DNA from 4 places in the Solibacillus sp. FSL H8-0523 genome. Region 3 is predicted to be linked to each of the others. Evidence: riboswitches for the same ligand, from Rfam matches in the RefSeq annotation. Region 3 holds a riboswitch; each other region holds the start of a gene.
What was found. A riboswitch is a leader RNA that binds a small molecule or an ion and turns the genes downstream of it on or off. The one in region 3 is predicted to bind S-adenosylmethionine.

Region 1 (5,997 bases), 1.2 Mb from region 3:
GTACGTAGAAAACAAGGATTTATTCACTTTTTCTCCCGCTAAGGTGATATCTTTTTCTGCATTTTTAATAGAATCAAAGGCAAGTATAAATAAAAAGATTGCCCCAACAATCCACAGCGGCAGTTGGATGTATGGTAGCGCTAAAAATTTTGCTACCCCTAAATATAACGCGAAAATTAACGCCAAATCAATCGTCATCCCGCCTAGCCCTACAGCCCAGCCATGCATAAAACCATTTTTCAATCCTTGTTTCGTCATCTCAACTGTAATAGCCCCTACAGGCATTGCAATAGCTAATCCCACCATTACATAGGCAAAATACAAACTCATGTAACCACTTCTTCCAAGCATGATTCCTTCTTACGTCCGTTTCATAAATATTATTATATTTGAATATTTATGAATTTTCAAGTTACTGCAAATTACAATAAATTAGTTCTTTTATGTGCATCTAATAGAAAAAGCACCCGAATAACTCGAGTGCTTTGACCATGTGGATTCGGAAACCTCTTTTCAAACCGTTAGCAATTTCCTGTATATTCTTTATCATTTAATTTTTCCACTTAAAATCTTGCTGAAGAGTGGAAGCGCAAGTACAGCAATGGTTAGGAATACAAACAAAAAGAAGAAATAATAGTTACCTAATTGTAGCCATTGTTCGTAAATAGGCAGTTGTCGAAAAGTCTGCACAGCAGCAAGGTGAAATAAATAAATGGCCATTGTACGTTGCCCAATTACGGTCCAACTATATTTCTTTGTCGGTACAGCTGCTAAAAAAGCAATCATCGCGACTCCACAAATCATATAAATAGTCAGTCGGTTTAACATCCCGTTACCAAAAATAAACGGTTCTAATTCAATATATGGCAACCTTCCAAATAACCATTCTCGCCAAGAGGTATCATTCATCACATACATACTGATAAATATGAGGACAAGTACGATAACGCCAATTAGCTTTCCTCTTTTCCCCGCCTTTTTTAATGGATCAACGGACAAATGATAGCCTGCTATAAAAAAGACAAAGAAATAAACTGTACGTGACAACGAAAATAGTTCATTAATAAATGGCAGTTCACCCGCGATTAATGAAATAACTAAAGCCACCACAATCATCCATTTTGATCGTGTGAAAAAAGGCAACAGTACACGCCAACAAAATAAACTGACTAAAAACCACAATCCCCAACGTAAGTTCTCAAAAAAATTGAACGTAACGCTAAGTTCTAAAACATATATATAATACGCCGTATAAAGAAATTGGAAAATAAAATACGGAAGTACGACCGATTTTATAAGCTTCCACCAATCTCTTTTCGTACGTAACACCTTTGCATAATAGCCCGTTACAAAGATAAATGCCGGCATATGGAACGTATAAATGAACATGTATAAGCTATCCATCCAGCGTGTTTCTCCAAGCATGCCTGATAGTGTGTGTCCCAACACAACACCGACAATTAACAGCGCTTTCGCATTATCAAAATACGCATCGCGCCCTCCAGCAGTTAACTGCTTGTCCATATTAAAAACTTCCTTCTTTAAAAAAATTACATGTGCTATCATAACAATTCATCGACCAATACGAAACCTTTTTGCTTAAAGTGTTTCATTTCCGAATCCCCAAACTAAATCGATTATTCAGAACTAACTAACAAATTGACTTATAGTAATTTTTCGTATAATCTAATGCTTATTTCAAAAAATTAAATAGTTTCTTATCATGAGAGATGGAGGGACAGGCCCTTTGAAGTCTCGGCAGCGGAATTTTTCTATGCCAAATCCTGCAAGAGTGCGTTCTTGAAAGATAAGATGAGTATATGAATGACTACATGCCTCTTCTTATTTAGTTAAGAAGAGGCTTTTTGTATGTATTAATTATGATTTGAACGTGAAGGAGACAGTCATGCAAAAAGGAAATCCGTGGGCACTTGTCCCATTTGTTGTGTTTTTAATTTTATTTATCGGTTCAGGTATTGTGCTTGATGATTTTTATGCCTTTCCGGTAATTGTCGCGATTACAATCGCAAGTGTTGTCGCCATTGTCATGAATCGCAAAGAACCATTTGCTAAAAAAATTGATATTTTTACAAAAGGTGCTGGCAACCCGAATGTGATGTTAATGGTACTGATTTTCCTACTAGCGGGGGCGTTTTCAGAAACCGCGAAAGGCATGGGGGCGATTGATGCAACCGTGAACTTTGCGTTATCAGTTATACCGCAAAATTTACTTGTTGTCGGGCTGTTTGTCATCGCCTGCTTTATTTCACTGGCGATGGGGACTTCAGTTGGTACGATTGTCGCCCTTGCACCAATTGGCTTAGGCATTGCGGAGCAAACGGATATTTCAATACCACTATTAATGGCAACAGTCATTGGTGGTGCTATGTTTGGGGATAACTTATCGTTTATTTCAGATACAACGATCGCATCGGTTCGTTCTCAAGGAGCAGAAATGAAGGACAAATTTAAAGTGAACTTTTTCATCGTGCTACCTGCTGCAATTGTTACTTGTATCATTTTAGCGGTGTTAACAGTAGATGCCTCTGCTCACATCGAATATGCTAGCTTTGAATGGTATAAGGTGATTCCGTATATTTTTGTTATTGTCTTTGCGTTAATTGGTTTGAATGTCTTTGCTGTATTAGCGAGTGGCATCGGTTTAGCTGGGATGATCGGCTTCATCGATGGTAGCTATTCAATTATGGAATTTGTGCAAGCGATTGGCACAGGAATGAGCAACATGTTTGAAATGGCGTTTTTAGCGATTTTAATCGGTGGGATGGTTGAAGTTATTCGTCATAATGGTGGGATTGATTTCATCGTCCATCTAGCAACTCGCAAAATCAAATCAAAAAAAGATGCGGAATTTGCGATGGCTGGACTTGTGGGTTTAACAGACCTCTCAACAGCAAATAATACAATCGCCATTATGATTGCAGGCCCTTTAGCTAAAAATATTGCCGAGAAGTATGAGATCGAACCGCGCAAATCAGCAAGTATCGTTGATATTTTCTCATGTGTTGTACAAGGGATTATCCCATACGGTGCACAGTTCTTAGTCGCAGCAAGTGTTGCAGGCATCTCCCCTATTTTAATGATGCAGCATTCGTATTACTCGATTTTAGTTGGGGTATGTGGTGTGATTGCAATTTTAATCGGTTATCCTAAGGCAAAAACGCAGAAATAATAATAGATTCCGTAAACGAGTGAAAGCTTGTTTGCGGATTTTTTTATTTCCTAAAATTTTTTTGAACTTTTCTGAACGCTCATTTGTATAGTTAGTAAATAGACAAAATTGGGGGTTTTTACATGTTGCAATTACACGAAGTAAATAAGGCCTATGCGTCACATTCAGTACTCCAAAATGTATCCATTACATTCGAGTTGGGGCAATGTTATTTGTTGCTGGGTGAAAACGGTGCTGGTAAATCGACATTATTTAAATGCATTGTTGGAGACGAGTCCATCAATTCTGGCATGATTACATGTAACGGCGAACAAAACGTTGCCGACTTAACCGCTTTGCAATACCAGTTTTTTGATAGCTATAGCTTTTTAAAAGTTAAAGAAGTCATCTCATTATTTACAAAGCTTCTTAACAGCCCTGCTTCTGTTGAAGAACTGTATGACATCTTAGATATAGCAAACTTTGAAAAAACGCTTATTAAAAATTGTTCTGGTGGTCAAAGAAAAGCACTTTCTCTCTATTTAGCGTTTTTATTGAATAAGCCCGTTGTTTTATTAGATGAACCATTTGCAGATTTAGATTTAAAAAAGAAAAAGCAGCTGATTGGCTATTTACAAAATGAAGTAGAAAACGGCAAATGCTTACTCATCATAAGCCATGAAATTGCTGGATTTGAGCCCTTATTTGATGTCGTTTGTATCATGAAGGATGGCCGGTTTATCGAAGTTGGTTCTTCGGAAGAACTGCAAAAGAAATATGTGAACCCTATTTTTCCTGGGTTAGAAGGGGTTTATTTTGAAATTACAGGTCAAGTTTTAGGGGGCAAAATTCGATGATGCAAATTACAAAAAGCTTTATTTTAGAATCCATTCGCAACACAGGTGTCTTTGTCGGTAATATTGTAACACCATTTATTTTCATTTTATGCTCGTGGGGCTGTACGCTCGCGATAAAGGATAGCCCTGAAACACTTGACTTCATGATTAAAGGTCAATTTTTGCCCATTTCGATTATGTTGCTCGTGTTTGCATTTGCCTTTTCACTGACGACTGTCTATTTAGCGGATTTACGCGCGAATAACACGTTACACTGGTTAAAACGCACGAGTATATTACCGACAACCTATTTTATCGGGATTGGAATTGGTGTATTTTTATTAATGAACGGCGCGCTTATTGCTGTACTAATTGGTTATGCGTTATTAATTTCAATATCATGGAAGGCACTTGTGACGATCATCATCATTTGTAATTTTGTGTTCCTTGCAATATATCCACTATGCTTTATCGTTGCCGGTGTAACAAAAAACGGCAAAACCGCGCAAAGTATGCTAACACCTGTGATGATCCTATTCATGTTTTCAATTACGATGCCGTCTCTATTTATAACGCTTAGCGACAAACAACCACAAGACTACTACGTCTTTTTAGCATGGAACCCAATGCTGTATTTAACAGATACATTGCAAGTTCAGCTTCAGCTCCATAGCGAAACATGGTTACCAATTTACCAATACGCCATCATTTTAAGTGTTGTTTGTGCATGCTTGACTGTGATTGCAAAAAAACTATATAGATAGGACGGATTCGTATGGGTTTAGGATTTATTATTTCGTTAGTTGCTATCGGGATTTGGACGATCATCATTTTATCGATTATGATTCCATTCAATAAAAAATACGTGGTGCGCAACAAAGTGACGAATAAAATCGATTATGAAAAAACAAAAATCTATTTACGCTGGAATGTCTTTGATACGTTAACACTCGTTCTAGCTATTTATACAATCCTTTGTGTGCAGGCATTGAATATGCTACTATCATTTGAACAGACAATAGAAAATCCCTTCGTCCAATTTTTTGTTAACCAATCTCAAGCATGGGTTATTGTCATTGTTGCCTATTTAATTACAAGAATTTCTTCCACATTAAAATGCATAAAAGCTCAGTTTGGTGATTTCAATGAACGAGACGAATGAACAATTGATGGAGCAGCTTCAACATGGTCATGTCGATGCATTATCGATCATTTATGAGCGTCTTCACGAACCGCTGTATTGTTTTTTATTTCGTTACACAAAAGACGAGCAGCTAAGTGTTGATATCGTGCACGATGCATTTGAAATGCTGCAAAAGAAAAACCAAGATTACCAACGAAAAAAAGGAACGGTTAAATCTTATCTTTTTCAAATTGGCTATCGCCTGCTTATGAACAAATTAAATCGTCGCAAACGTTGGCAAACGCTCTTACCGTTTCTAGTACCTACAGAAAAAAAGCAGCTGCAAACGGAAGAAACGCTCGTCATTCAAGCAGCGATTTCGAATTTACCTGATAAACAACGGGCCGTCATTTTGCTCGCCTATTACGACGATTTACCAATGGACGACATTGCACAAATTTTAAGCATCCCTGTAGGTACCGTAAAATCTCGACTACATCATGCGATGAAAACACTCAAGCTTGAATTAAAGGAGGCTTTTGGTCATGAAAGAGGATATTAAAGACGAGGAGCTGGCAAAATGGCTCGATGATTATGAAGTGAAGGTGCCGACAAAAAAACTCGCAATCAAACAAACACCCTTCCAACGCTTCATTCGTTTTTTAGGCTCACCTGCGCCGGATCCATTAGAAAAGCTATCTGACAGTGCTGGGGGCTTTCATTTTTTAAAGCTCTTCCCATTGGCAGCAGGCGTATTTTTTGCCATCCTACAAAGCTTTTTACTATTTTGACAGCATTTTTATAATCCAATTACTTCGTCATCACTAGTGTATGTTCACAAGTGATGACTTTTTTATTCCTAAAATGTC
Region 2 (5,997 bases), 610 kb from region 3:
TTGCAATGGCAAAAACGACACCTAATGCTTTAATTCCTGTCGATTTTTCGATGTAAAATGCTGGACCACCACGATACTGTCCGTCTTTCTTTTCCTTGTAAATTTGCGCTAATGTTGACTCCATATAGGCTGTCGATGCACCGATAAAGGCTGTCACCCACATCCAGAACACGGCACCTGGGCCACCAAATGCAATTGCTGAAGCCGTACCGATAATGTTACCCGTACCTACACGACCAGATAACGCAATCGACAATGCCTGGAATGACGATACCCCTGCATCTGATTTTTGCCCTGTAAACATCAGCTTGAACATATCACCAATTAAACGAACTTGAGCGAATTTTGTCAGAATAGAAAAGAACAGCCCGACAATTAAAATTCCATAAATCATTACTGGACCCCATAAAATATTATTGGCCCAACCTACAAAGTTATTAATAAAATCCATAACCTTCCCCCTTATTGAATTAGTGTATTAATTTAGATTTTAGTATATTACAAAGATTCAGAAATTTCGATATAAATTTTATAATAATTGAAAAAACCTAGCAAACAATTACTTATTTGCTAGGTTTCGTTTTATTCAATAATATAACCTAAGTCCCGTAAAACATTGTCAATAAAGTCTACACTATAGCGGAAAACTTCTTCACGCTCTAATTCAAAATAGAGACTATGTAAGCAACCTTTCCACTGTTTGTAGTGGAATTCAGAATGCTGAATTTGTTCATATGCCCATTTTTTTGTCGCCTGAACGTCTGTTACTTTATCATTTTCACCAGTCATCACAAGCAGTGGCACATTCGGTAGCTTAAATTCCGGATCACGAATGACGCGTGTCGCTTGCTGCCAATCACGATACCATTTTACCGTCACCGTATCATTTAACGGTAAATATTCTTTAAGCTCCATTAACACATCCGTGTTACGTGTAAAATGCTGTAATGACAGTTCATGCTTCAGTTTCATATTGGATGTAATGGCACTAAAACTCGATAACGCATTCGTTAGCTTACCTGGCGTTAGTTTTAGCTGAAGCCACGGTGATGTTAATATAATTCCTGCACAATCTATTTTTTTCTTTTGAAGTACGTAAGTTGCAATCGTTGCGCCTAACCCATGACCAATAACAAATAACGGTAAATTATATTCTAGTGCTACTTTAAATAGTAGTTTCGTATATTTTATATAGCCTTCAAAGTCTTCGTCGTGATATCTTGCAAATTTTGCTTGCTCTCCATGTCCCGGTAAATCTCCCATGACAACGTGAAAGCCTGCACTTCGAAACTTTTCAATTAACCATGCGTACCAGCGATGATGCTCATATACACTGTGAAGAATTACGATGACTGCTTTTGGTTGCTCTTCAGCTTCCCATTTCCACATGGCCAACCCACGCTTTCTATCAAATCTCTATTTTCTATCATACATCGCACCTAGAAGAAATGCTAATTGAAAATTCCTGTCCATCTGTTACGATAATAATAGCACTTACTATTTTATCTAAGAAAAGAGGAATTGCCCATGATTTACCCTTACAAAGACAAATCACCCGTGATCCACCCGAGCGCATTTATTGCTGATTACGTAACTGTTACAGGTGACGTGACAATCGGTGCTGAGTCAACAATTTGGTTTAACACGGTAATACGTGGTGATGTAAACAAGACGATTATCGGCGAACGTGTGAGTATTCAGGATTTATCATGCCTTCACCAAAGCCCAGCTTACCCGTTAATTATTGAAGATGAGGTAACGGTTGGACATCAAGTAACGTTACATAGCTGTACAATCAAAAAACGTGCTTTAATTGGTATGGGTTCCATCATTTTAGATGGCGCTGAAATTGGTGAAGGAGCCTTTATCGGTGCAGGTAGTCTTGTGCCTCCTGGAAAAGTGATTCCGCCTAACTGTTTAGCGATGGGGCGTCCTGCAAAAGTAGTACGTGAAATAACTGAAGAAGACCGCGCTGACATGGATCGTATTATTCGTGAATACGTAGAAAAAGGGCAATATTACAAGTCATTACAAAATGACGCTACGAACAATCACATGTAACAACATACAGTTTCTTCCTATTAAAGAGCGTAATTTTGTTTAAAAAAATGGAGTCACCAGTAGTTAATTACTACCGATGACTCCATTTGCATTTTATAGACCTGCTTTTGCTTTAAGAATTTCTGCTTTATCTGTTTTTTCCCAAGGGACATCTATATCTGTACGACCGAAGTGACCGTAAGCAGCTGTTTGCTTATAAATCGGACGACGTAAGTCTAACATCTTAATAATTCCTGCTGGGCGTAAGTCGAATAATTCACGTACCCATTCAACGATTTGCTCTGAATTTACTTTGCCTGTACCAAATGTGTCAACCGCGATTGATACCGGTTGTGCTACACCGATTGCATACGCTAATTGTACTTCCGCGCGATCAGCTAAGCCTGCTGCTACGATATTTTTTGCTACATAACGTGCTGCATAAGCGGCAGAACGGTCAACTTTTGTTGCGTCCTTACCAGAGAACGCGCCACCGCCATGACGTGCATAACCACCGTAAGTGTCTACGATAATTTTACGACCTGTAAGACCTGCATCCCCTTTAGGTCCACCGATTACGAAACGGCCTGTTGGGTTGATGAAGTATTTTGTCGCTTCATCTAATAATTCAGCTGGTACAACTGGTTTAATAACAAATTCTTTCATGTCTGCTTGAATTTGCTCTAATGTTGCTTCTTCATCATGTTGCGTTGAAATAACGATTGTATCCACACGTACTGGTACGTTGTTTTCATCGTATTCGATTGTTACTTGTGTTTTACCATCTGGACGTAAGTAAGCAAGTTCCCCTGATTTACGTACTGCTGCTAAACGACGCGCTAATTTATGTGCTAGAGAAATCGGCATTGGCATAAGCTCTGGTGTTTCGTTACATGCATAACCGAACATTAAGCCTTGGTCACCTGCACCAATCGCTTCTAACTCATCATCTGTCATTGAACCTTCACGTGCTTCTAACGCTTGGTCAACACCTTGCGCGATGTCAGGAGACTGTTCGCCAACCGCTACAAGTACTGCTAAGTTTTCAGCGTCAAATCCGTACTTACCGCGTGTGTAGCCGATTTCTGCTACCGTATCACGAATAATTCCTTTCATATCTACATATGTTGAAGTTGTGATTTCGCCCGCTACTAATACTAAACCTGTTGTTACCGTAGTTTCACAAGCTACACGTGCATTTGGATCTGCTGCTAAAATGGCATCTAAAATAGCATCTGAAATTTGGTCACAGATTTTGTCTGGATGTCCTTCCGTTACACTTTCTGATGTAAACAGTCGACGATTTGTCATGTCATTTTCCTCCTAAATTCACTCTTACTAAAGATACGGTACTCATTACCCATGTCCGCTTATTTTTTCGATAAAGTGAAACTTGGCTCGGTGCGATTTAACATCCCCAAGCTTTTACCAATCGGGCTTTAAGAGACCGTTGCTTGTCCACTTACGCCATGTTTCACTTCCCCATTAAAGTAAACAGTTACTGTCCCTTAATGCAGGATAAACGTCAAGCATTTGCTTTGACACGAGGTTTTGAAAGGCTGTTACTTTTATCGTTCTAATTTATAAACAAAAAAATCCCTTTTCTCATGAGTCGCGTTCATCACGCGTGAGGAAAGGGAATTATATTCGATACCTTTCACTCTTATCGTTCAAGGGTAGTTTTGCCCTTGCATCAGGTTGGCACCAACACGCGACTTGCGCAGGTTGCCGGGTTTCATAGGGCCTGCCCCTCCACCAGCTCGGGATAAGAGTATCCGTTCAATTACACATCTTACGTAAAAACGATGCCCCTGTCAATTAATTTTGTCTTATTTCGTACAGTTTTAAAATCGTTAGAAATTCATTAAAAAATAATTCAGAATTAGTATAGATTATTATATTCAATGTGTTATACTATTTTTGAATTAACAAACAACTCCCCTTCACAAGGGAATACTATAAAAAAGGATGGTATTTAATAGATGAATTCGGTAGAAATTGCTAACGAGCTGAAAGAACTTTTAAACGGGGAAAACATTCAATCTCAATTATCAGTTCCACAATTAGTTGAAAAAGCTACATCACGTGGAGAAGCAATGTTAACTGTAGAAGGCGCATTACGTGCTGAAACAGGTAAATATACTGGCCGTTCTCCTAAAGATAAATACATGGTTGAAGAAGAAGGTTCAAAAGACAAGATCGACTGGGGCAAAGTAAACCGTCCGATTTCTGCTGAAGTCTTCGACAAGCTTTACGTAAAAGTAATGGACTACCTAAAAGAGCGCGATGAATTATTCGTATTCGACGGCTTTGCAGGAGCAGATCCAGCTTCTCAATTATCTATTAAAGTAATTAATGAATATGCATGGCACAACTTATTCTGCCACCAATTATTCATCCGTCCAACAGCCGAAGACTTAGCTTCTTTCGCTGCTGACTTCACAATCGTATCTGCTCCAAACTTTAAAGCAGATCCAGAAGTAGATGGCACAGGTTCTGAAACATTCATCATCACTTCACTTGAAAAGAAAATCATCTTAATCGGTGGTACTGAATATGCTGGAGAAATGAAAAAATCAGTATTCGGTATTATGAACTACTTATTACCAGAGCAAGGGATTTTCCCAATGCACTGTTCAGCAAACGTTGGTGAAGAAGGCGATGTTGCTTTATTCTTCGGTTTATCAGGTACTGGTAAAACAACGTTATCAGCAGACGCTGACCGTAAATTAATCGGCGATGATGAGCACGGCTGGTCAGATACTGGCGTATTCAACATTGAAGGTGGTTGCTATGCAAAAACAATCAACTTATCAGAAGAAAATGAACCAGAAATTTACAACGCGATTCGTTTCGGTTCAGTATTAGAAAACGTCGTAGTAGATACTGAAACACGCATTTGTGACTATGATGACGGTTCATTAACTGAAAATACACGTGTAGCGTACCCAATCGACTACATCGATAACATCGTATTACCATCAGTAGCAGGTCACCCAAATACAATCATCTTCTTAACAGCAGATGCATTTGGCGTATTACCTCCTGTTTCTAAATTAACAAAAGAACAAGCAATGTATCACTTCTTAAGCGGCTTCACTTCGAAATTAGCTGGTACAGAGCGCGGCGTTACAGAGCCGGAGCCAGTATTCTCTACATGCTTCGGTTCACCATTCTTACCACTTCCTGCTACTGTATATGCGGAGCAGTTAGGCCAAAAAATCGACGAGCACGGTTCTCAAGTGTTCCTAGTAAACACAGGCTGGACTGGCGGCGAGTACGGTGTAGGTTCTCGTATGAAGCTTTCTTACACGCGTGCAATGGTTCGTGCAGCGATCGAAGGCAAATTAAACAATGTAGAAACAATCCAAGATGGCGTATTCGGATTAAACATCCCTGTCGCAATCGAAGGTGTTCCAACAGAAGTATTAAACCCTCGTGAAGCATGGGCTGACAAAGCAGCGTACGATAAAAAAGCAGCTGAACTAGCTGAGCTATTCAACAACAACTTCGCGAAGTTTGCAAATGTTGATGAAGTAATCGTGAAAAAAGGCGGTCCTTTAGCGTAATTTGCTAGGAAAAGGCATTCGCGCCAATATACTGGCGCGAATACCTAGACTCGCTCAATCAATGCGACATAACGTTTAACCTACGAGTGTCTTACTAACATGTTGCTCAGATCAGGATAAACATCATATAAATGTAATGTATATCATAGTACACAAAAAGGATGCTACGCACGGCTCTAATGCGTAGCATCCTTTTTTGATTTCATCCAACTACATAATTTCTGAACAGTTAAACGATTTAACTTCGGTGGGAAATGATGCTTTAAGCCAAATGAAAACCAGGTTTCTACAACTTTGCCTTCATCTTTTAAATAGAGCTCAAGCTGATAGGCATGCTCGATATCCACGTGCTGGTCTTCAGTACCATGAATGATCAGTACGGGCGCTT
Region 3 (5,997 bases):
CTAAGCAAATATCAATGACATGCGCCCCATTTTTCACTTGGGCACGCGCAATTTCAGCCGCCTCTTCGAATTTCCCCTCGATGATTAAGTTTTTAAATTTACGTGAACCGATAACGTTTGTACGCTCTCCAATAAATAATGGGCGCATCGAATCATCGTATTGTAAAGGTTCAATCCCTGAGAGAACGTGACCGTGCGTCGCCTCTTTTGGCTGACGCGGCGCATAGCCGTCAACTGCCGCGCGAATGGCTGCGATATGTGCTGGCGTTGTCCCACAGCAGCCGCCCACAATATTTAACCAGCCCTTTTCAGCGAAGCCTTGTAGTTTTTTTGATAACGAATCCGGCGTCTCATGGTAGCAGCCCTCTTCATCTGGTAATCCCGCATTTGGATAACAGCTAATATAACCCGTCGAAAGCTCCGCTAATGAACGCAGGTGATCGGTCATAAATTCTGGACCTGTCGCACAGTTTAACCCTACTGATAATGGCTTGATATGTTCAATCGAAATGTAAAAGGCTTCAATCGATTGCCCGGCTAATGTTGTCCCCATCGGCTCGATTGTTCCTGAAATCATCACCGGAATTTCTTTACCTAACTCTGTAAATGCGCGGTGTACCGCAATCGTTCCAGCCTTAACGTTTAACATATCTTGTGACGTTTCTAATAAGATTAAGTCCGCGCCCGCTTCGATTAACGCCTTTGCCTGTTGGTAGAAGTTTTCCTCTAGCTCCTCAAACGAAATACCGCCTGTTACCGATAGAGTTTTCGTCGTTGGCCCCATTGCTCCTGCAACAAAGCGTGGCCATTCTGGTGTTGAAAATTCACGTGCCGCATCTAATGCGATTTTGACAGCACCTGTATTGATTGCATCCGCTTTATGTCCTAAATCATACTCATTTAATACAAGCGGCGTTCCACCAAATGTATTGGTACAAATAATATCTGCGCCCGCTTCTAAATAGGCACGATGAATTTTTTTTAGTACATCAGGACGTGTCAGTACAAGGTTTTCGTTACAGCCATCTAAGTCCTCGCCGCCGAAATCTTCGTACGTTAAATTTTCAGCCTGTAGCATCGTCCCCATGGCACCATCGATGACTAAAATTCGTTTTTGTAATTGCTCATGAATTGGGTGATTAAACATTTGTTTTTTCTCCTTTATGTTTCGCGTCATACTGTTTTACATAATCCATTAATTGTAATGTCATATCGTATCGTAAAAACGGTGTAATTAAGTAAATACCGTTGAAATACTGACATGCTGTATCTAGTAATTCTTGCGCGATTGCTAAGCCTTCTTGTGTTGCTGCCTCTTTATCGTCCCCACATGCTGCCATGCGTGCTAATACTTCATCAGATAGTTTAATGCCTGGCACTTCATGGTGTAAAAACTCGGCACTGCGTGATGAAGTTAGTGGCATAATGCCGATATAAATAGGCGTTTCTAGATGCTTAGTTGCTTCGTAAATTTCTACAATTTTTTCCTTTGTATATACCGGCTGCGAGATGAAGTAATCCGCGCCATGCTCAATTTTCTTTTCTAAACGCTGCACTGCGCGATCTAACACACGCACGTTTGGGTTAAAAGCTGCTGCTACAGAGAAGTTCGCCTGTTTACGTAGTGACTTCCCGGTAAACGAGCCACCTTCATTTAATTGCTTAATGAGTGAAATTAACTCCATTGACGACACATCATACACACTCGTTGCCCCTGGGAAATCGCCAACCTTTGTTGGGTCTCCTGTGACAACTAAAATGTCATGTAGCTCTAGTGCATCCAGCCCCATTAAATGAGACTGTAAGCCAATTAAGTTACGGTCACGGCAAGTTAAATGTGGCAGTGAGCGAATGCCGTACTCCTTTAAAATCGCCGCCATCGCGATATTACTAATACGAGGTGAGGCTAATGAATTATCTGCCATCATCACAACATCCGCGCCCGCCTCTGCTAGCTTTTTCGCACCCTCCACAAAGCCATCAATTTCTAAGTGACGCGGTGTGTCGAGTTCAACAATTACCGAACGCTCGCGCTTTGCTTTTTCGTGCAGTGGTTCATGTTTACGCGGTTCTGCCACGCGGACAAATTCCGTACGTCCCTTTGTTTCTGCCTTCTCTTCAATTGGCGAAAGCTTGGCTAAACGTTTTTTCGCTGCTGCGATATGCTTTGGCGTTGTCCCGCAGCACCCACCAATTAAACGCACGCCTTGGTTCACTAACTCTTCTGCGGCACGTGCAAAATAGTCCGTTTCCGATTCATACACAACGCGGCCGTCTTCTACATCTAAAAGTGAGGCATTCGGATAAGCCGATAAATATGCCGTTTCCGGTAGACTTACTCCTTCAAACGCTTGAATCGTATGGAATGGCCCTAGTCGACAGTTGCTACCTACAATATCCGCTCCTAAACGTTGTAGATCGTGTAACGCTTCATTTAGCGACATCCCGTTTTGTAGTACGCCTGCTTCTTGCATCGTTACTTGCGCGATAATCGGTAAATCCGTTAATGTACGCAGTAGTTGTACACTCTGCGCTAATTCTTCAAAATCATAATACGTTTCAAGTAAAAATCCGTCTGGCTCACCGGCAAGTAGTACCTCCGCTTGCTCTTTAAATGCCACTAAAATTTCCTCTAGTGTGGCATCGCTTTTACGAATGCCGCGAATCCCGCCAATTGTTGCAAGTACGTACTGGCCACCCGCTGCTGCGCGCTTCGCGATTTTCAGTGCCGCTTCGTTAAATTCCTGCACACGTCCCTCATAGCCGTAGCGTGCGAGCTTAATAGCATTTGCTCCATATGTATTCGTTTGAATAATATCTGCACCCGCAGCGATATACTCTCCGTGAATTTTTTCAATAATTTCCGGACGTGCCACATTCATTTCCTCATGACAATAATCCAGTCCATACGAATATAATAATGTGCCAATCGCACCGTCTGCCGTTAATACCTTTGTTTTTAAATCTTGTAGTAAACCCATCGCCTTCACTCCATTATTCACAGTATTTTCAGTCTATTAACACTATAAAAAAGCCTTCTTTTCATATAAAAAGAAGGCTTCTATCATGTCGGATTTCGTTTCCTTCTCATCTTCTGGCGAAGCGCCAACTGGATTTAGCACCTGACAAATGAAATGTTGGTTGCTGAAGCTTCACCGGGCCAGTTCCCTCTGCTTCTCTCGATAAGAAATTTTATGAATTTTTCAAATAATTAAATGAATCATAACTTTATCACACTGGAACGTCAACCCTTTAGGCAAATAAAGTGCTTTTTCATGCAATGAAAACGCTTCATTTGGGTAATTCCGATTTAAACACGTGCGATAATTTGTTCGGCTGTTTTTTTGCCATTTTGAATACACGCACCAATTCCAACACCAAAATAAGAGCAGCCCGCAAGTAAGACATTTGGATAATGCAAAGCTAATTCTTTTATCACATGACCTAACGCTTCGTTATGTGCTAAATCATAACGCGGCATTTGGCCGATCCACTTTGTGACGTTAACAACAGTCGGCTTTTCTTCAATGCCCAGACTTAGTTTTATATCGCCTAAAGCGACCTCTGTCAGTTGTTCATCGGTCATGGCAGCTAGCTCCTCGTAGCGCGGATTAATGTTTTTATAGAACAAACGGACAAGTAAGTTACCTTCTGACGACGTATGCTTCCATTTACGACTCGTCCATGTTGAGGCATTACATACTAAATCTGAGTTATGGGATACGATAAAGCCCGTGCCATCTGCTGGTAACATGCGATCTGCCACATCAAAACCAACATACATCGTTAATGCTGAGGCAGTCGTGAATTTTTCTAATTGCGTACGTAAACCAGCGTCTTGTAATACCGTAGACACCGTTTCATTTGGTGTTGCAAGGACAACGATATCCGCAATAAGCGTTTCGTTTCCTAACACAACACAGTAGCGCTCACCCTGTTTTTCAACGGCTTGAATCGCTGTATTTTTCATGAATTCCACTTCTGGTAAAGTCTCTTCTAATCGGTCAATCAACGCCGATAAGCCACCTTTAAACGAAATGAATTTTTTATTTGCCGCCTTCTCAAATTGTGCACGGTTTGCTTCAAAGCCTTTCATAATCGAACCGTACTCATTTTTATAGTCGACTAAATAAGGCAATGTCGAGTTGAGACTTAATTGATACAAATCACCTGAATATACCCCCGCTAACACTGGTGCGATTTGTTTACGCACAATTTCCTCACCTAGGAAGTACTCTAAGAAATGGCCAATTGAGCTTTCCTTTGTAAAATTTGTGTTCGGTAATTCTAAATCTTTTAGCGCACGCTGTTTGCCTTCTTCTGAAATAAGTGTACTTGCCATTAACGACTCCATGCTCATTGGAATACCAAACGTTGAACCAGCTGGAATTGCGTGTAACTCGTTATTCGTATGAATATAGGAAATGCCCGTTTCGTTATAAACGAGTTCACTTTCAAATCCTAATTCCTGCACAAGCTCTAACACACCCGGATGACGGGCAACGATTGAATCCGCCCCTGTTTCCATAATAAAGCTTCCATCATGCTCTGAATGAATTTTACCGCCTAAATATGGTTTTTTTTCGATTAATACTAAACGTGCGTTGACATTTTTTTCCGCCAGTTGTTTTTTTAAATAATGCATCGTCGTTAAGCCAGTAATTCCGCCGCCAACTACTACTATTGTTTTCATATTTGTTTCGCTCCTATTTGTTCGCTCTTAATTTCTTTTTTCAGTATAAGCCTTTTTTACGAAAAATAGGGCTGACGGATATTACAATTTTGTATAAAAAAATGCACGCTAAGGGAAATCCCTTAGCATGCATCTAGTTTCCTTTTTCTAATGACTGCGCAACTTGTGCTAACATATCTGCTGCATCTGTTACTTCGTCAAAAGCACTGCCTAATTCTACAATTACCTCGCCAATCTCGCCGACTTCTTGCTCAACTAAACTATTTTGTATTTTCGTTTCTTGCATTGACTCGACGATCGCATTAAATTGTATTTCCGTATTATGCATACTTTGCTCACCAACTAGTACCGCTGATTTAATTTCTTGAATCGACTCTTGAAGTTTGGCCGTACGCATATTTGTATTTTGTAACAACGCTTCAACATTTACTGCCGATTCTTTTGTTTGTTCAGACAGCTTACGAACCTCACCAGCTACAACACCAAACCCTTTACCCGCTTCCCCAGCACGTGCTGCTTCAATTGCCGCGTTAAGTGCAAGTAAATTTGTTTGGTTGGCGATGTTTGTTACGATGCCCATTGTAGATTCCATTTCTTTTGAAACCTCTGTTAGCTTGTCCATCTCCTCTGAAATCAGTCCTACTGAGTGATGAATGGCATTCATGCTTACGGTTTGCTGTTGAATCTGAACTTTCCCTTGATACGCTTGATCTGTTGCAACTTTAGAAATATCAATCGCCTTTTTCGCATAGGCAATCATCACATCTGATTGTGATGTTAGCTGATGGAAGGAAGCATTTGTTTCTTCTGAAATGGCTGCTAAGTTCGCTGAGGATTCAATTACGGCATTCCCTATTTGACGCTTTTGTTGCTCTAGTTTTTCTTGCATGCGTTCGATAACAAGCTCATACTCTTCTAATACGACTTGTTGCTCGAAATTTAAGATTTTTGAAATCGCTGCAATCGTACGGAATCGTTGGTCATCATCATCGATATGATCTTGTACTAATCGAATAAAGTCGATTAGTAGACTTTGGAATGCGCCGATATACCATTTCGTTTTGAGCCCGATATGTACATGAACACGAGAAATCTTTTTACGTTTCTCAAAGTATTCCGAATCGATGACACCGCTAAACATTTCACAAATATGACGCTTTAACGTTACTTTTAAACGGTCGACAGAGCTATGGTCATTAATAATATCAACCAAACTTTGCTCCATCCCTAAATTTTTATAAAACGTATCTACAATTCTTTCAATATTTTCATCTACTTGCGGTTTAAATACTTTCAAGTGTTTT
Region 4 (5,997 bases), 130 kb from region 3:
GTTGTACTAATGCGATTAAAATGACGACGGTGACAACCATGACAGAGCCATCAAATCGTTGATAACCATAAGTAATGGCAATATGACCTAAACCACCGCCACCAACTGTACCTGCAATCGCTGAGAAATCGATTAAACTAATTGTTACAAAGGTTAACCCTAAAATAAGTGGTCCTAATGCTTCTGGAATTAACACGGTAAAGATAATTTGCAGTGGGCTCGCACCCATTGCTTTTGCCGCTTCAATAACACCCGGGTCGATACTGATTAAGTTTGTTTCTACAATACGTGCAATGCCGAATGCTGCGGCAATTGTCATTGGGAATACGGCTGCGCTTGTACCGATTGTTGTTCCCATAACAATTCGTGTTAGCGGCGAAATTGCTACTAAGAAAATTAAAAACGGAATGGGGCGTACAATGTTGATTAAAATATTAAGTACGTTAAATGTTAACTTGCTTTCTAAAATATTATTTTCACGTGTTACGAATAAAAGTATTCCTATGGAAATACCAAGAATTGAACCAAAACCAAGCGTCAAAATAACCATATAAAGTGTTTCGCCAGTTGCTTCAATAATTCTTGGCCAAAATGTACTCCAATCAACCTTCATTTAATAGCACCTCCTCTACGTCAACTTGCTGTGAAAGCTCTTCGATGACTTTCTTTATTTGTTCGTCCTCACCCTGGAATGAAATGAGCAAGTTACCAAATAATTTTTGTTGTAGCTCTCGTACGGAACCATAAATGATGTTAAATGGTACGTGATGCTTTTGCGTAATTTCAGAGAGTAGCGGGTTATGTGTGAGCGACCCTTTAAATAATACGCGGTATAAATGCTGCCCACCAGAACGTTGCCACTCTTGTAAGATCTGTGGTGAAGGAACATCTTGGTGCACCGATTGAATAAAACGCTGCGTTGTTGTGTGCTGTGGTTGTGTAAACACTTCGTACACATCTCCTTGTTCAATCACTTGCCCTTGTTCCATGACTGCGACACGATTACAAATCGTCTGAATAACATGCATTTCATGGGTGATGAGTAAAATCGTAATGCCGAATTCTTCATTTACTCGTTTTAACAGTTTTAAAATATCAGCTGTCGTTTCTGGATCCAGTGCGGATGTTGCTTCATCGCAGATGAGAATATCTGGATTCGTTGCAAGTGCACGGGCAATTCCGACACGTTGTTTTTGCCCACCAGATAATTGTTCGGGGTAGTCTTTTGCTTTTTCAGATAGCCCCACGAACTTTAAAAGCTCTGTTGTACGTCGCTCGATTTCAGCTTTTGGTGTACCAGCCAGTTTAAGTGGATAGGCAATATTGCCAGCGACTGTTCGTGATGTCATCAAGTTGAAATTTTGAAAAATCATACCGATGCGGCGACGTAATTGGCGTAAATCTTTTGGAGCTAGCGATGCTAAATCAGTTCCTTGTATTTTGACAGTACCTGTAGAAGGCTTTTCAAGTAAGTTGACTAAGCGCAGTAGCGTACTTTTGCCAGCACCACTGAAGCCGATAATCCCAAAAATGTCACCTTGTTCAATGGTTAAGTTCACATCGCGAACCGCATGAACTTCACGATCTTTTATTTTAAATGACTTTGATATATTCGAAAATTCAATCATTTTAACGCCCACCTTTATTAGAATACAATGCGAAATTTTTCATAAAAAAAACTTTCGCATCTTAAAAATAAGATACGAAAGTTTGAAAAGTCTACTTTTGTTCTTATCTCTCAAGTCATTACTTGCAGGATTTGGCACGAGGCTAATAAGCTGTTGCCGAGACGTCTCAGGGCCTGTCCCTCAGTCTCTCTTGATAAGAAATATTTAATTGGTTGCTTGCTGTGAACCTAATATTAAATCCCAGTAAACTGATTGTCAATATATATTTTTCGAAAAAATATTTTATTCTGAATAATATTCGATTATATGAGATATGGGAGGAAATATTTGTTAGAATAATATTTTAGAGAAATGAATAGGAGTGAAAAGAATAATGACAAAGAGAATTGTTCAAATTGTAGTTATGCTTTTAGTATTTTTTAGTTTTCATACGAGTGGGCAAGCGAAGGTATTTATCGATGTGGGAGACGGTTCAAAATTAGAACAAGAGCTGGTGGTTCTTAGTGATTACGGTGGGATTACAATAACACCGAACGAAGCATTCCGAGTAAATGAAGCCTTAACACGTTATGAAATGGCTGAATTTTTAGTGCGTACATTACAGTTAGATCTAGAAGTAAGTGCAATCCCTACATATGCAGACATAGCACAAGATGATGAAAGAATGCCGGTTATTGCTGCGATTACCGAAGCTCGTATTATGTCGGGCTTTGAAGGCAATTTTAATCCCGATGCAATAGTAACACGTGTTCAAGCGGTGAAAACGTTAGAACAAGTGTATCAATTAACTGGTCAATCGAAATTAGGTTATATAGATATTAAGACAAATCACGATGCGTATGCTACGATTCAAGCATTTATTGCAAATGGAATTTTTATTCCAGCAAAAAATGAAAAATTTAACCCGAATGCACAGATAGCACGTGGAGATTTTGTTTCCTACTTAGCACGTATTTTAGAGCCGACATTACGTCTAACAGAACCTAAAGAGCCAGTGTATGAAAGCTGTGTTGTGGAGACGGATAAAAAGCGCTATGTTGTCGATGTCGCGGTAACAAATATGTGGAATAAATCAAATCAAACACGTAACATTGATTATCCATCAAAGAAAGATCCAGTAGACATGCAAAAATGGGTGTCATCTTTATCGATCATGCAAAAAAAATGGCTTGTTGGGAAAACAGATACACAGGCATTATATGGCGATGAGGTAACGCTTATAGAAAAGAAAGGAAAATGGTCTCGAATTGCAGCAAAGGATCAGTATGTGCCGTATTTAAAGGCTGGTTATCCAGGATGGGTGCCAGAATCACATGTTGCTGTTACAACGAAAAACTATGATGATTGTGCGATTGCAGTCGTAACGGCAAAGAAAACAACATTAATAAACGAAATCAATAAAGAGAAGTTCTTAGAAATTAGTTATGCAACGATTTTACCGGTAGTTAAGACAGATGACACGTACTATCATGTCGAAACGCCAAATAAAGGCATTAAATTATTAAAGAAAAGCGATGCAAAAACGTATCAAAAGTATAGTGATATACCAAAACCAACAGCTGAAACGATTATAAAAGAGGCCAAACGTTATTTAGACTTACCATACTTATGGGCAGGTACATCTTCTTGGGGCTATGATTGCTCAGGTATTTTATATGCGGTATTCCGCACACACGGCATTATGATTCCGCGTGATTCGTTCTACCAAGCAAAGGGTGGTAAGGCAGTAGCGAAAAAAGATTTACAGCCGGGCGACCTTGTATTTTTCGCTTATAATGGCGGTAAAGGGAAGGTATACCACGTAGGACTTTATCTTGGTGGGGGTAAAATGCTCCATGCACCACACTATGCGTCAAAAGTAAAAATTGAAAACATGAACCAAGGCGCATATAAAAGAAACTATTCTGGCGCACGCCGATACTTATAAAAATTAATCCGCAATCAAATTTAAATATATTTGATTGTGGATTTTCTTATTTATCACTAGTGGGAAATTGGGTATATATAATAGAATAAAGAAAACGAAGTGGGAGGCGTTGGAATGAATGGTTGGTTATTAGCATCTGTTATTATTGTCGCAATCGCGGTTGTTGTATTAATCGTCTGTATCGTTGCGGTCATTGTCCCGTTTAAAAATACAGCGACGGTCTTACTTGCGCACGCAGATGGCATTCAAAAGCAAATGAATGGTATTCAAACACAGACAACTCAGCTTGCAGCAACAGCTGATAAAATGAAGCAAGACATCGAGTATAAAAAGGAGTCAGTGCAGGGCGTTGTTCAATCGTTGAAAAATACAGGCACCGTGTTAAATGAAATCAATGATTCCACGCAGGCCCTAACGTCTAAAGTAATAAAAAAAGCAGCGGATGATCCGAAGCGTCAAGCACAGGTGGAGCAATGGACAAATACAGCAATGGGCTTTTTAAATCGTAAAGCTTAAAAAAACAGATGAAATGGACCACGAACGGGTCATTTCATCTGTTTTTATTTGTTTATAGAAGCTCTTCAATCGCCTTTTCGATATCAAGCATCGAAGTATCGGGTTCAAAGCGTTTGATGACTTTCCCTGTTGAATCTACTAAAAACTTGGTAAAGTTCCAGCGGATATTGCGACCGATTAAATAATCGGGATAGTTCTCTTGAATATGATTAAATAATAATTTTTGCTGCATGGAATGTTTTTCAAATTCAGGACAATCAACTTCATGCTTTAAATAGTTGAATAAGGAATGCGCTTTTACACCGTTTACTTCCACTTTATCGAAAATTGGATAAGACACTCCGTACTGTAATTTACATTGGGTCTTTGTCGTTTCCCCGTCTTCTGGGTTTTGGTTGCCAAATTGATCACAAGGGAACGATAAAATTTCCAAACCTTTCTGCTGGTATTTCTCATAAAGCTTTTGCATATCTTCGTATTGGTATGTAAATTGACATTGACTTGCTGTATTCATAATTAGCATTATTTTGTTGCGGTATGTTTCCATTGATAAAATTTCACCATTTGGCTTTTCAACTAAATAATTATAAATGCTCATAAAAACCCTCCTATGTGTATCTAATTTCTTAGCCATTATATAAATATAACTTGGAAAATTCCATAAATTTGATTGGTAAAGGATAAAAAGCCCATTGAAAAGCTTTCTTGTCTTTTCAAAAGGCTTTAAAAATTATTTTAATACATCCTGATAATCAGGATTTTTCTCGAATTGTGCTTTGGAAAAAGCGCAAAGCGTTGCTGAGAAAAACACATCGATTTTTTCTCCAGTGTATTTCCGGTAGCCATCATTTAATAATTGTTGTTCTGTCATTTCGATCATCTCTTAGCTAATTTTACACATAAGTACGTATACCCGTAAATGGAGTTTATGAAAAGCAAAATCGATGAAAACGCTTTTATTCTGTACTAGAACAGAAGTTGCTCGTTCGCGATTTTTTTCTCTACTTTCGATTTAGAACGAGGAAAATACCGGTGTCACAAAGTGTTCAAAGTAAGCGTTTTAATTATGAACACATTGTGAAAAGCCAGACATTTCACTTTCTTTTTATAAAAATCGGAGTAGAATAGGATTCAAGAAGTTGTTATATAACAAGTTGCAAACGTCATTGGGGAATGAACGATTTTATAATACAGTTTTATAAAAAAGGAGAAATGAAACATGTGGGTAGTAACCGTATTTAACAATCAAAATGATATTCGTATATTCGAATACACAACAAAAAAAGAAGCAACAGTAAAATTAGCAAACTATAAAAATGCCGTTTTATCATACACAAACTAATTAAAAGGGAGCGAAAAAATATGTGGGTAGTAACCGTATTCAATAATAAAAATGACATTCGTATGTTCGAATATACAACAAAAAATGAGGCTGCTAAAGTAGTAGCACAATATAAAAACGCAGTCTTATCTTTTACAAACTAATTAACAAACTACAAAGAGAGTGTCCGGAATTCATTTACCGGACACTCTCTTTTTGGTGTCTTCAAAAGATGATGAAATACGGAAATTAGCAGAGCGAAGTATAGGAGCTACACGTAAAATTAGTGATATTTTATTGGAGCTTCAAGGTGAGATTCAACTTGTGAAGGAAAGCAATGACCAGCAAACGACAACGATTGAAACAAGTAAATCTGAAATGGATGATGCTCGTCATTCAATTAACTTGTTAATTGAAGGGACCGAGCTTTCACGCCAAAAAATTGAACAGTTGGATGAACTAGTAGCACATCTGCAAATGGTAAGCACTGAAGAAAATCAAATTTTCTCGTCACTTTATTCAAGCATTCAAAGTAATGCGGCAAACAGTGAAGAGTTGTTATCCATGGTTGAAGATGTATCAGTATCGGTAAACCGACTCAATAA

Region 1: another riboswitch for S-adenosylmethionine. It lies ahead of NSQ62_RS12835 (Na+/H+ antiporter NhaC family protein); the one in region 3 lies ahead of NSQ62_RS19040 (bifunctional homocysteine S-methyltransferase/methylenetetrahydrofolate reductase).
Region 2: another riboswitch for S-adenosylmethionine. It lies ahead of metK (methionine adenosyltransferase); the one in region 3 lies ahead of NSQ62_RS19040 (bifunctional homocysteine S-methyltransferase/methylenetetrahydrofolate reductase).
Region 4: another riboswitch for S-adenosylmethionine. It lies ahead of NSQ62_RS19725 (ATP-binding cassette domain-containing protein); the one in region 3 lies ahead of NSQ62_RS19040 (bifunctional homocysteine S-methyltransferase/methylenetetrahydrofolate reductase).

Annotation. Positions count from the first base shown of each region.
Region 1 is NZ_CP150291.1:2,577,571-2,583,567, forward strand. It holds gene NSQ62_RS12825 (LysE family transporter) at 1-330, opposite strand, end outside; gene NSQ62_RS12830 (acyltransferase family protein) at 547-1,524, opposite strand; SAM riboswitch class I at 1,716-1,814, shown strand; gene NSQ62_RS12835 (Na+/H+ antiporter NhaC family protein) at 1,892-3,190, shown strand; gene NSQ62_RS12840 (ABC transporter ATP-binding protein) at 3,313-4,026, shown strand; gene NSQ62_RS12845 (ABC transporter permease) at 4,023-4,769, shown strand; gene NSQ62_RS12850 (group-specific protein) at 4,781-5,167, shown strand; gene NSQ62_RS12855 (RNA polymerase sigma factor) at 5,151-5,690, shown strand; gene NSQ62_RS12860 (hypothetical protein) at 5,674-5,919, shown strand; partial or broken gene NSQ62_RS12865 (helix-turn-helix domain-containing protein) at 5,973-5,997, shown strand, end outside.
Region 2 is NZ_CP150291.1:3,193,406-3,199,402, forward strand. It holds gene NSQ62_RS15880 (alanine/glycine:cation symporter family protein) at 1-442, opposite strand, end outside; gene NSQ62_RS15885 (alpha/beta hydrolase) at 583-1,389, opposite strand; gene NSQ62_RS15890 (gamma carbonic anhydrase family protein) at 1,528-2,061, shown strand; gene metK (methionine adenosyltransferase) at 2,155-3,351, opposite strand; SAM riboswitch class I at 3,701-3,812, opposite strand; gene pckA (phosphoenolpyruvate carboxykinase (ATP)) at 4,023-5,609, shown strand; gene NSQ62_RS15905 (prolyl oligopeptidase family serine peptidase) at 5,786-5,997, opposite strand, start outside.
Region 3 is NZ_CP150291.1:3,808,387-3,814,383, forward strand. It holds gene metH (methionine synthase) at 1-1,147, opposite strand, end outside; gene NSQ62_RS19040 (bifunctional homocysteine S-methyltransferase/methylenetetrahydrofolate reductase) at 1,140-2,981, opposite strand; SAM riboswitch class I at 3,085-3,189, opposite strand; gene hemG (protoporphyrinogen oxidase) at 3,311-4,693, opposite strand; gene NSQ62_RS19050 (globin-coupled sensor protein) at 4,827-5,997, opposite strand, start outside.
Region 4 is NZ_CP150291.1:3,940,724-3,946,720, reverse strand. It holds gene NSQ62_RS19730 (methionine ABC transporter permease) at 1-613, opposite strand, end outside; gene NSQ62_RS19725 (ATP-binding cassette domain-containing protein) at 603-1,628, opposite strand; SAM riboswitch class I at 1,729-1,828, opposite strand; gene NSQ62_RS19720 (NlpC/P60 family protein) at 2,002-3,555, shown strand; gene NSQ62_RS19715 (DUF948 domain-containing protein) at 3,670-4,071, shown strand; gene NSQ62_RS19710 (glutathione peroxidase) at 4,124-4,669, opposite strand; gene NSQ62_RS19705 (hypothetical protein) at 4,802-4,942, opposite strand; gene NSQ62_RS19700 (hypothetical protein) at 5,291-5,413, shown strand; gene NSQ62_RS19695 (hypothetical protein) at 5,434-5,556, shown strand; gene NSQ62_RS19690 (hypothetical protein) at 5,609-5,997, shown strand, end outside.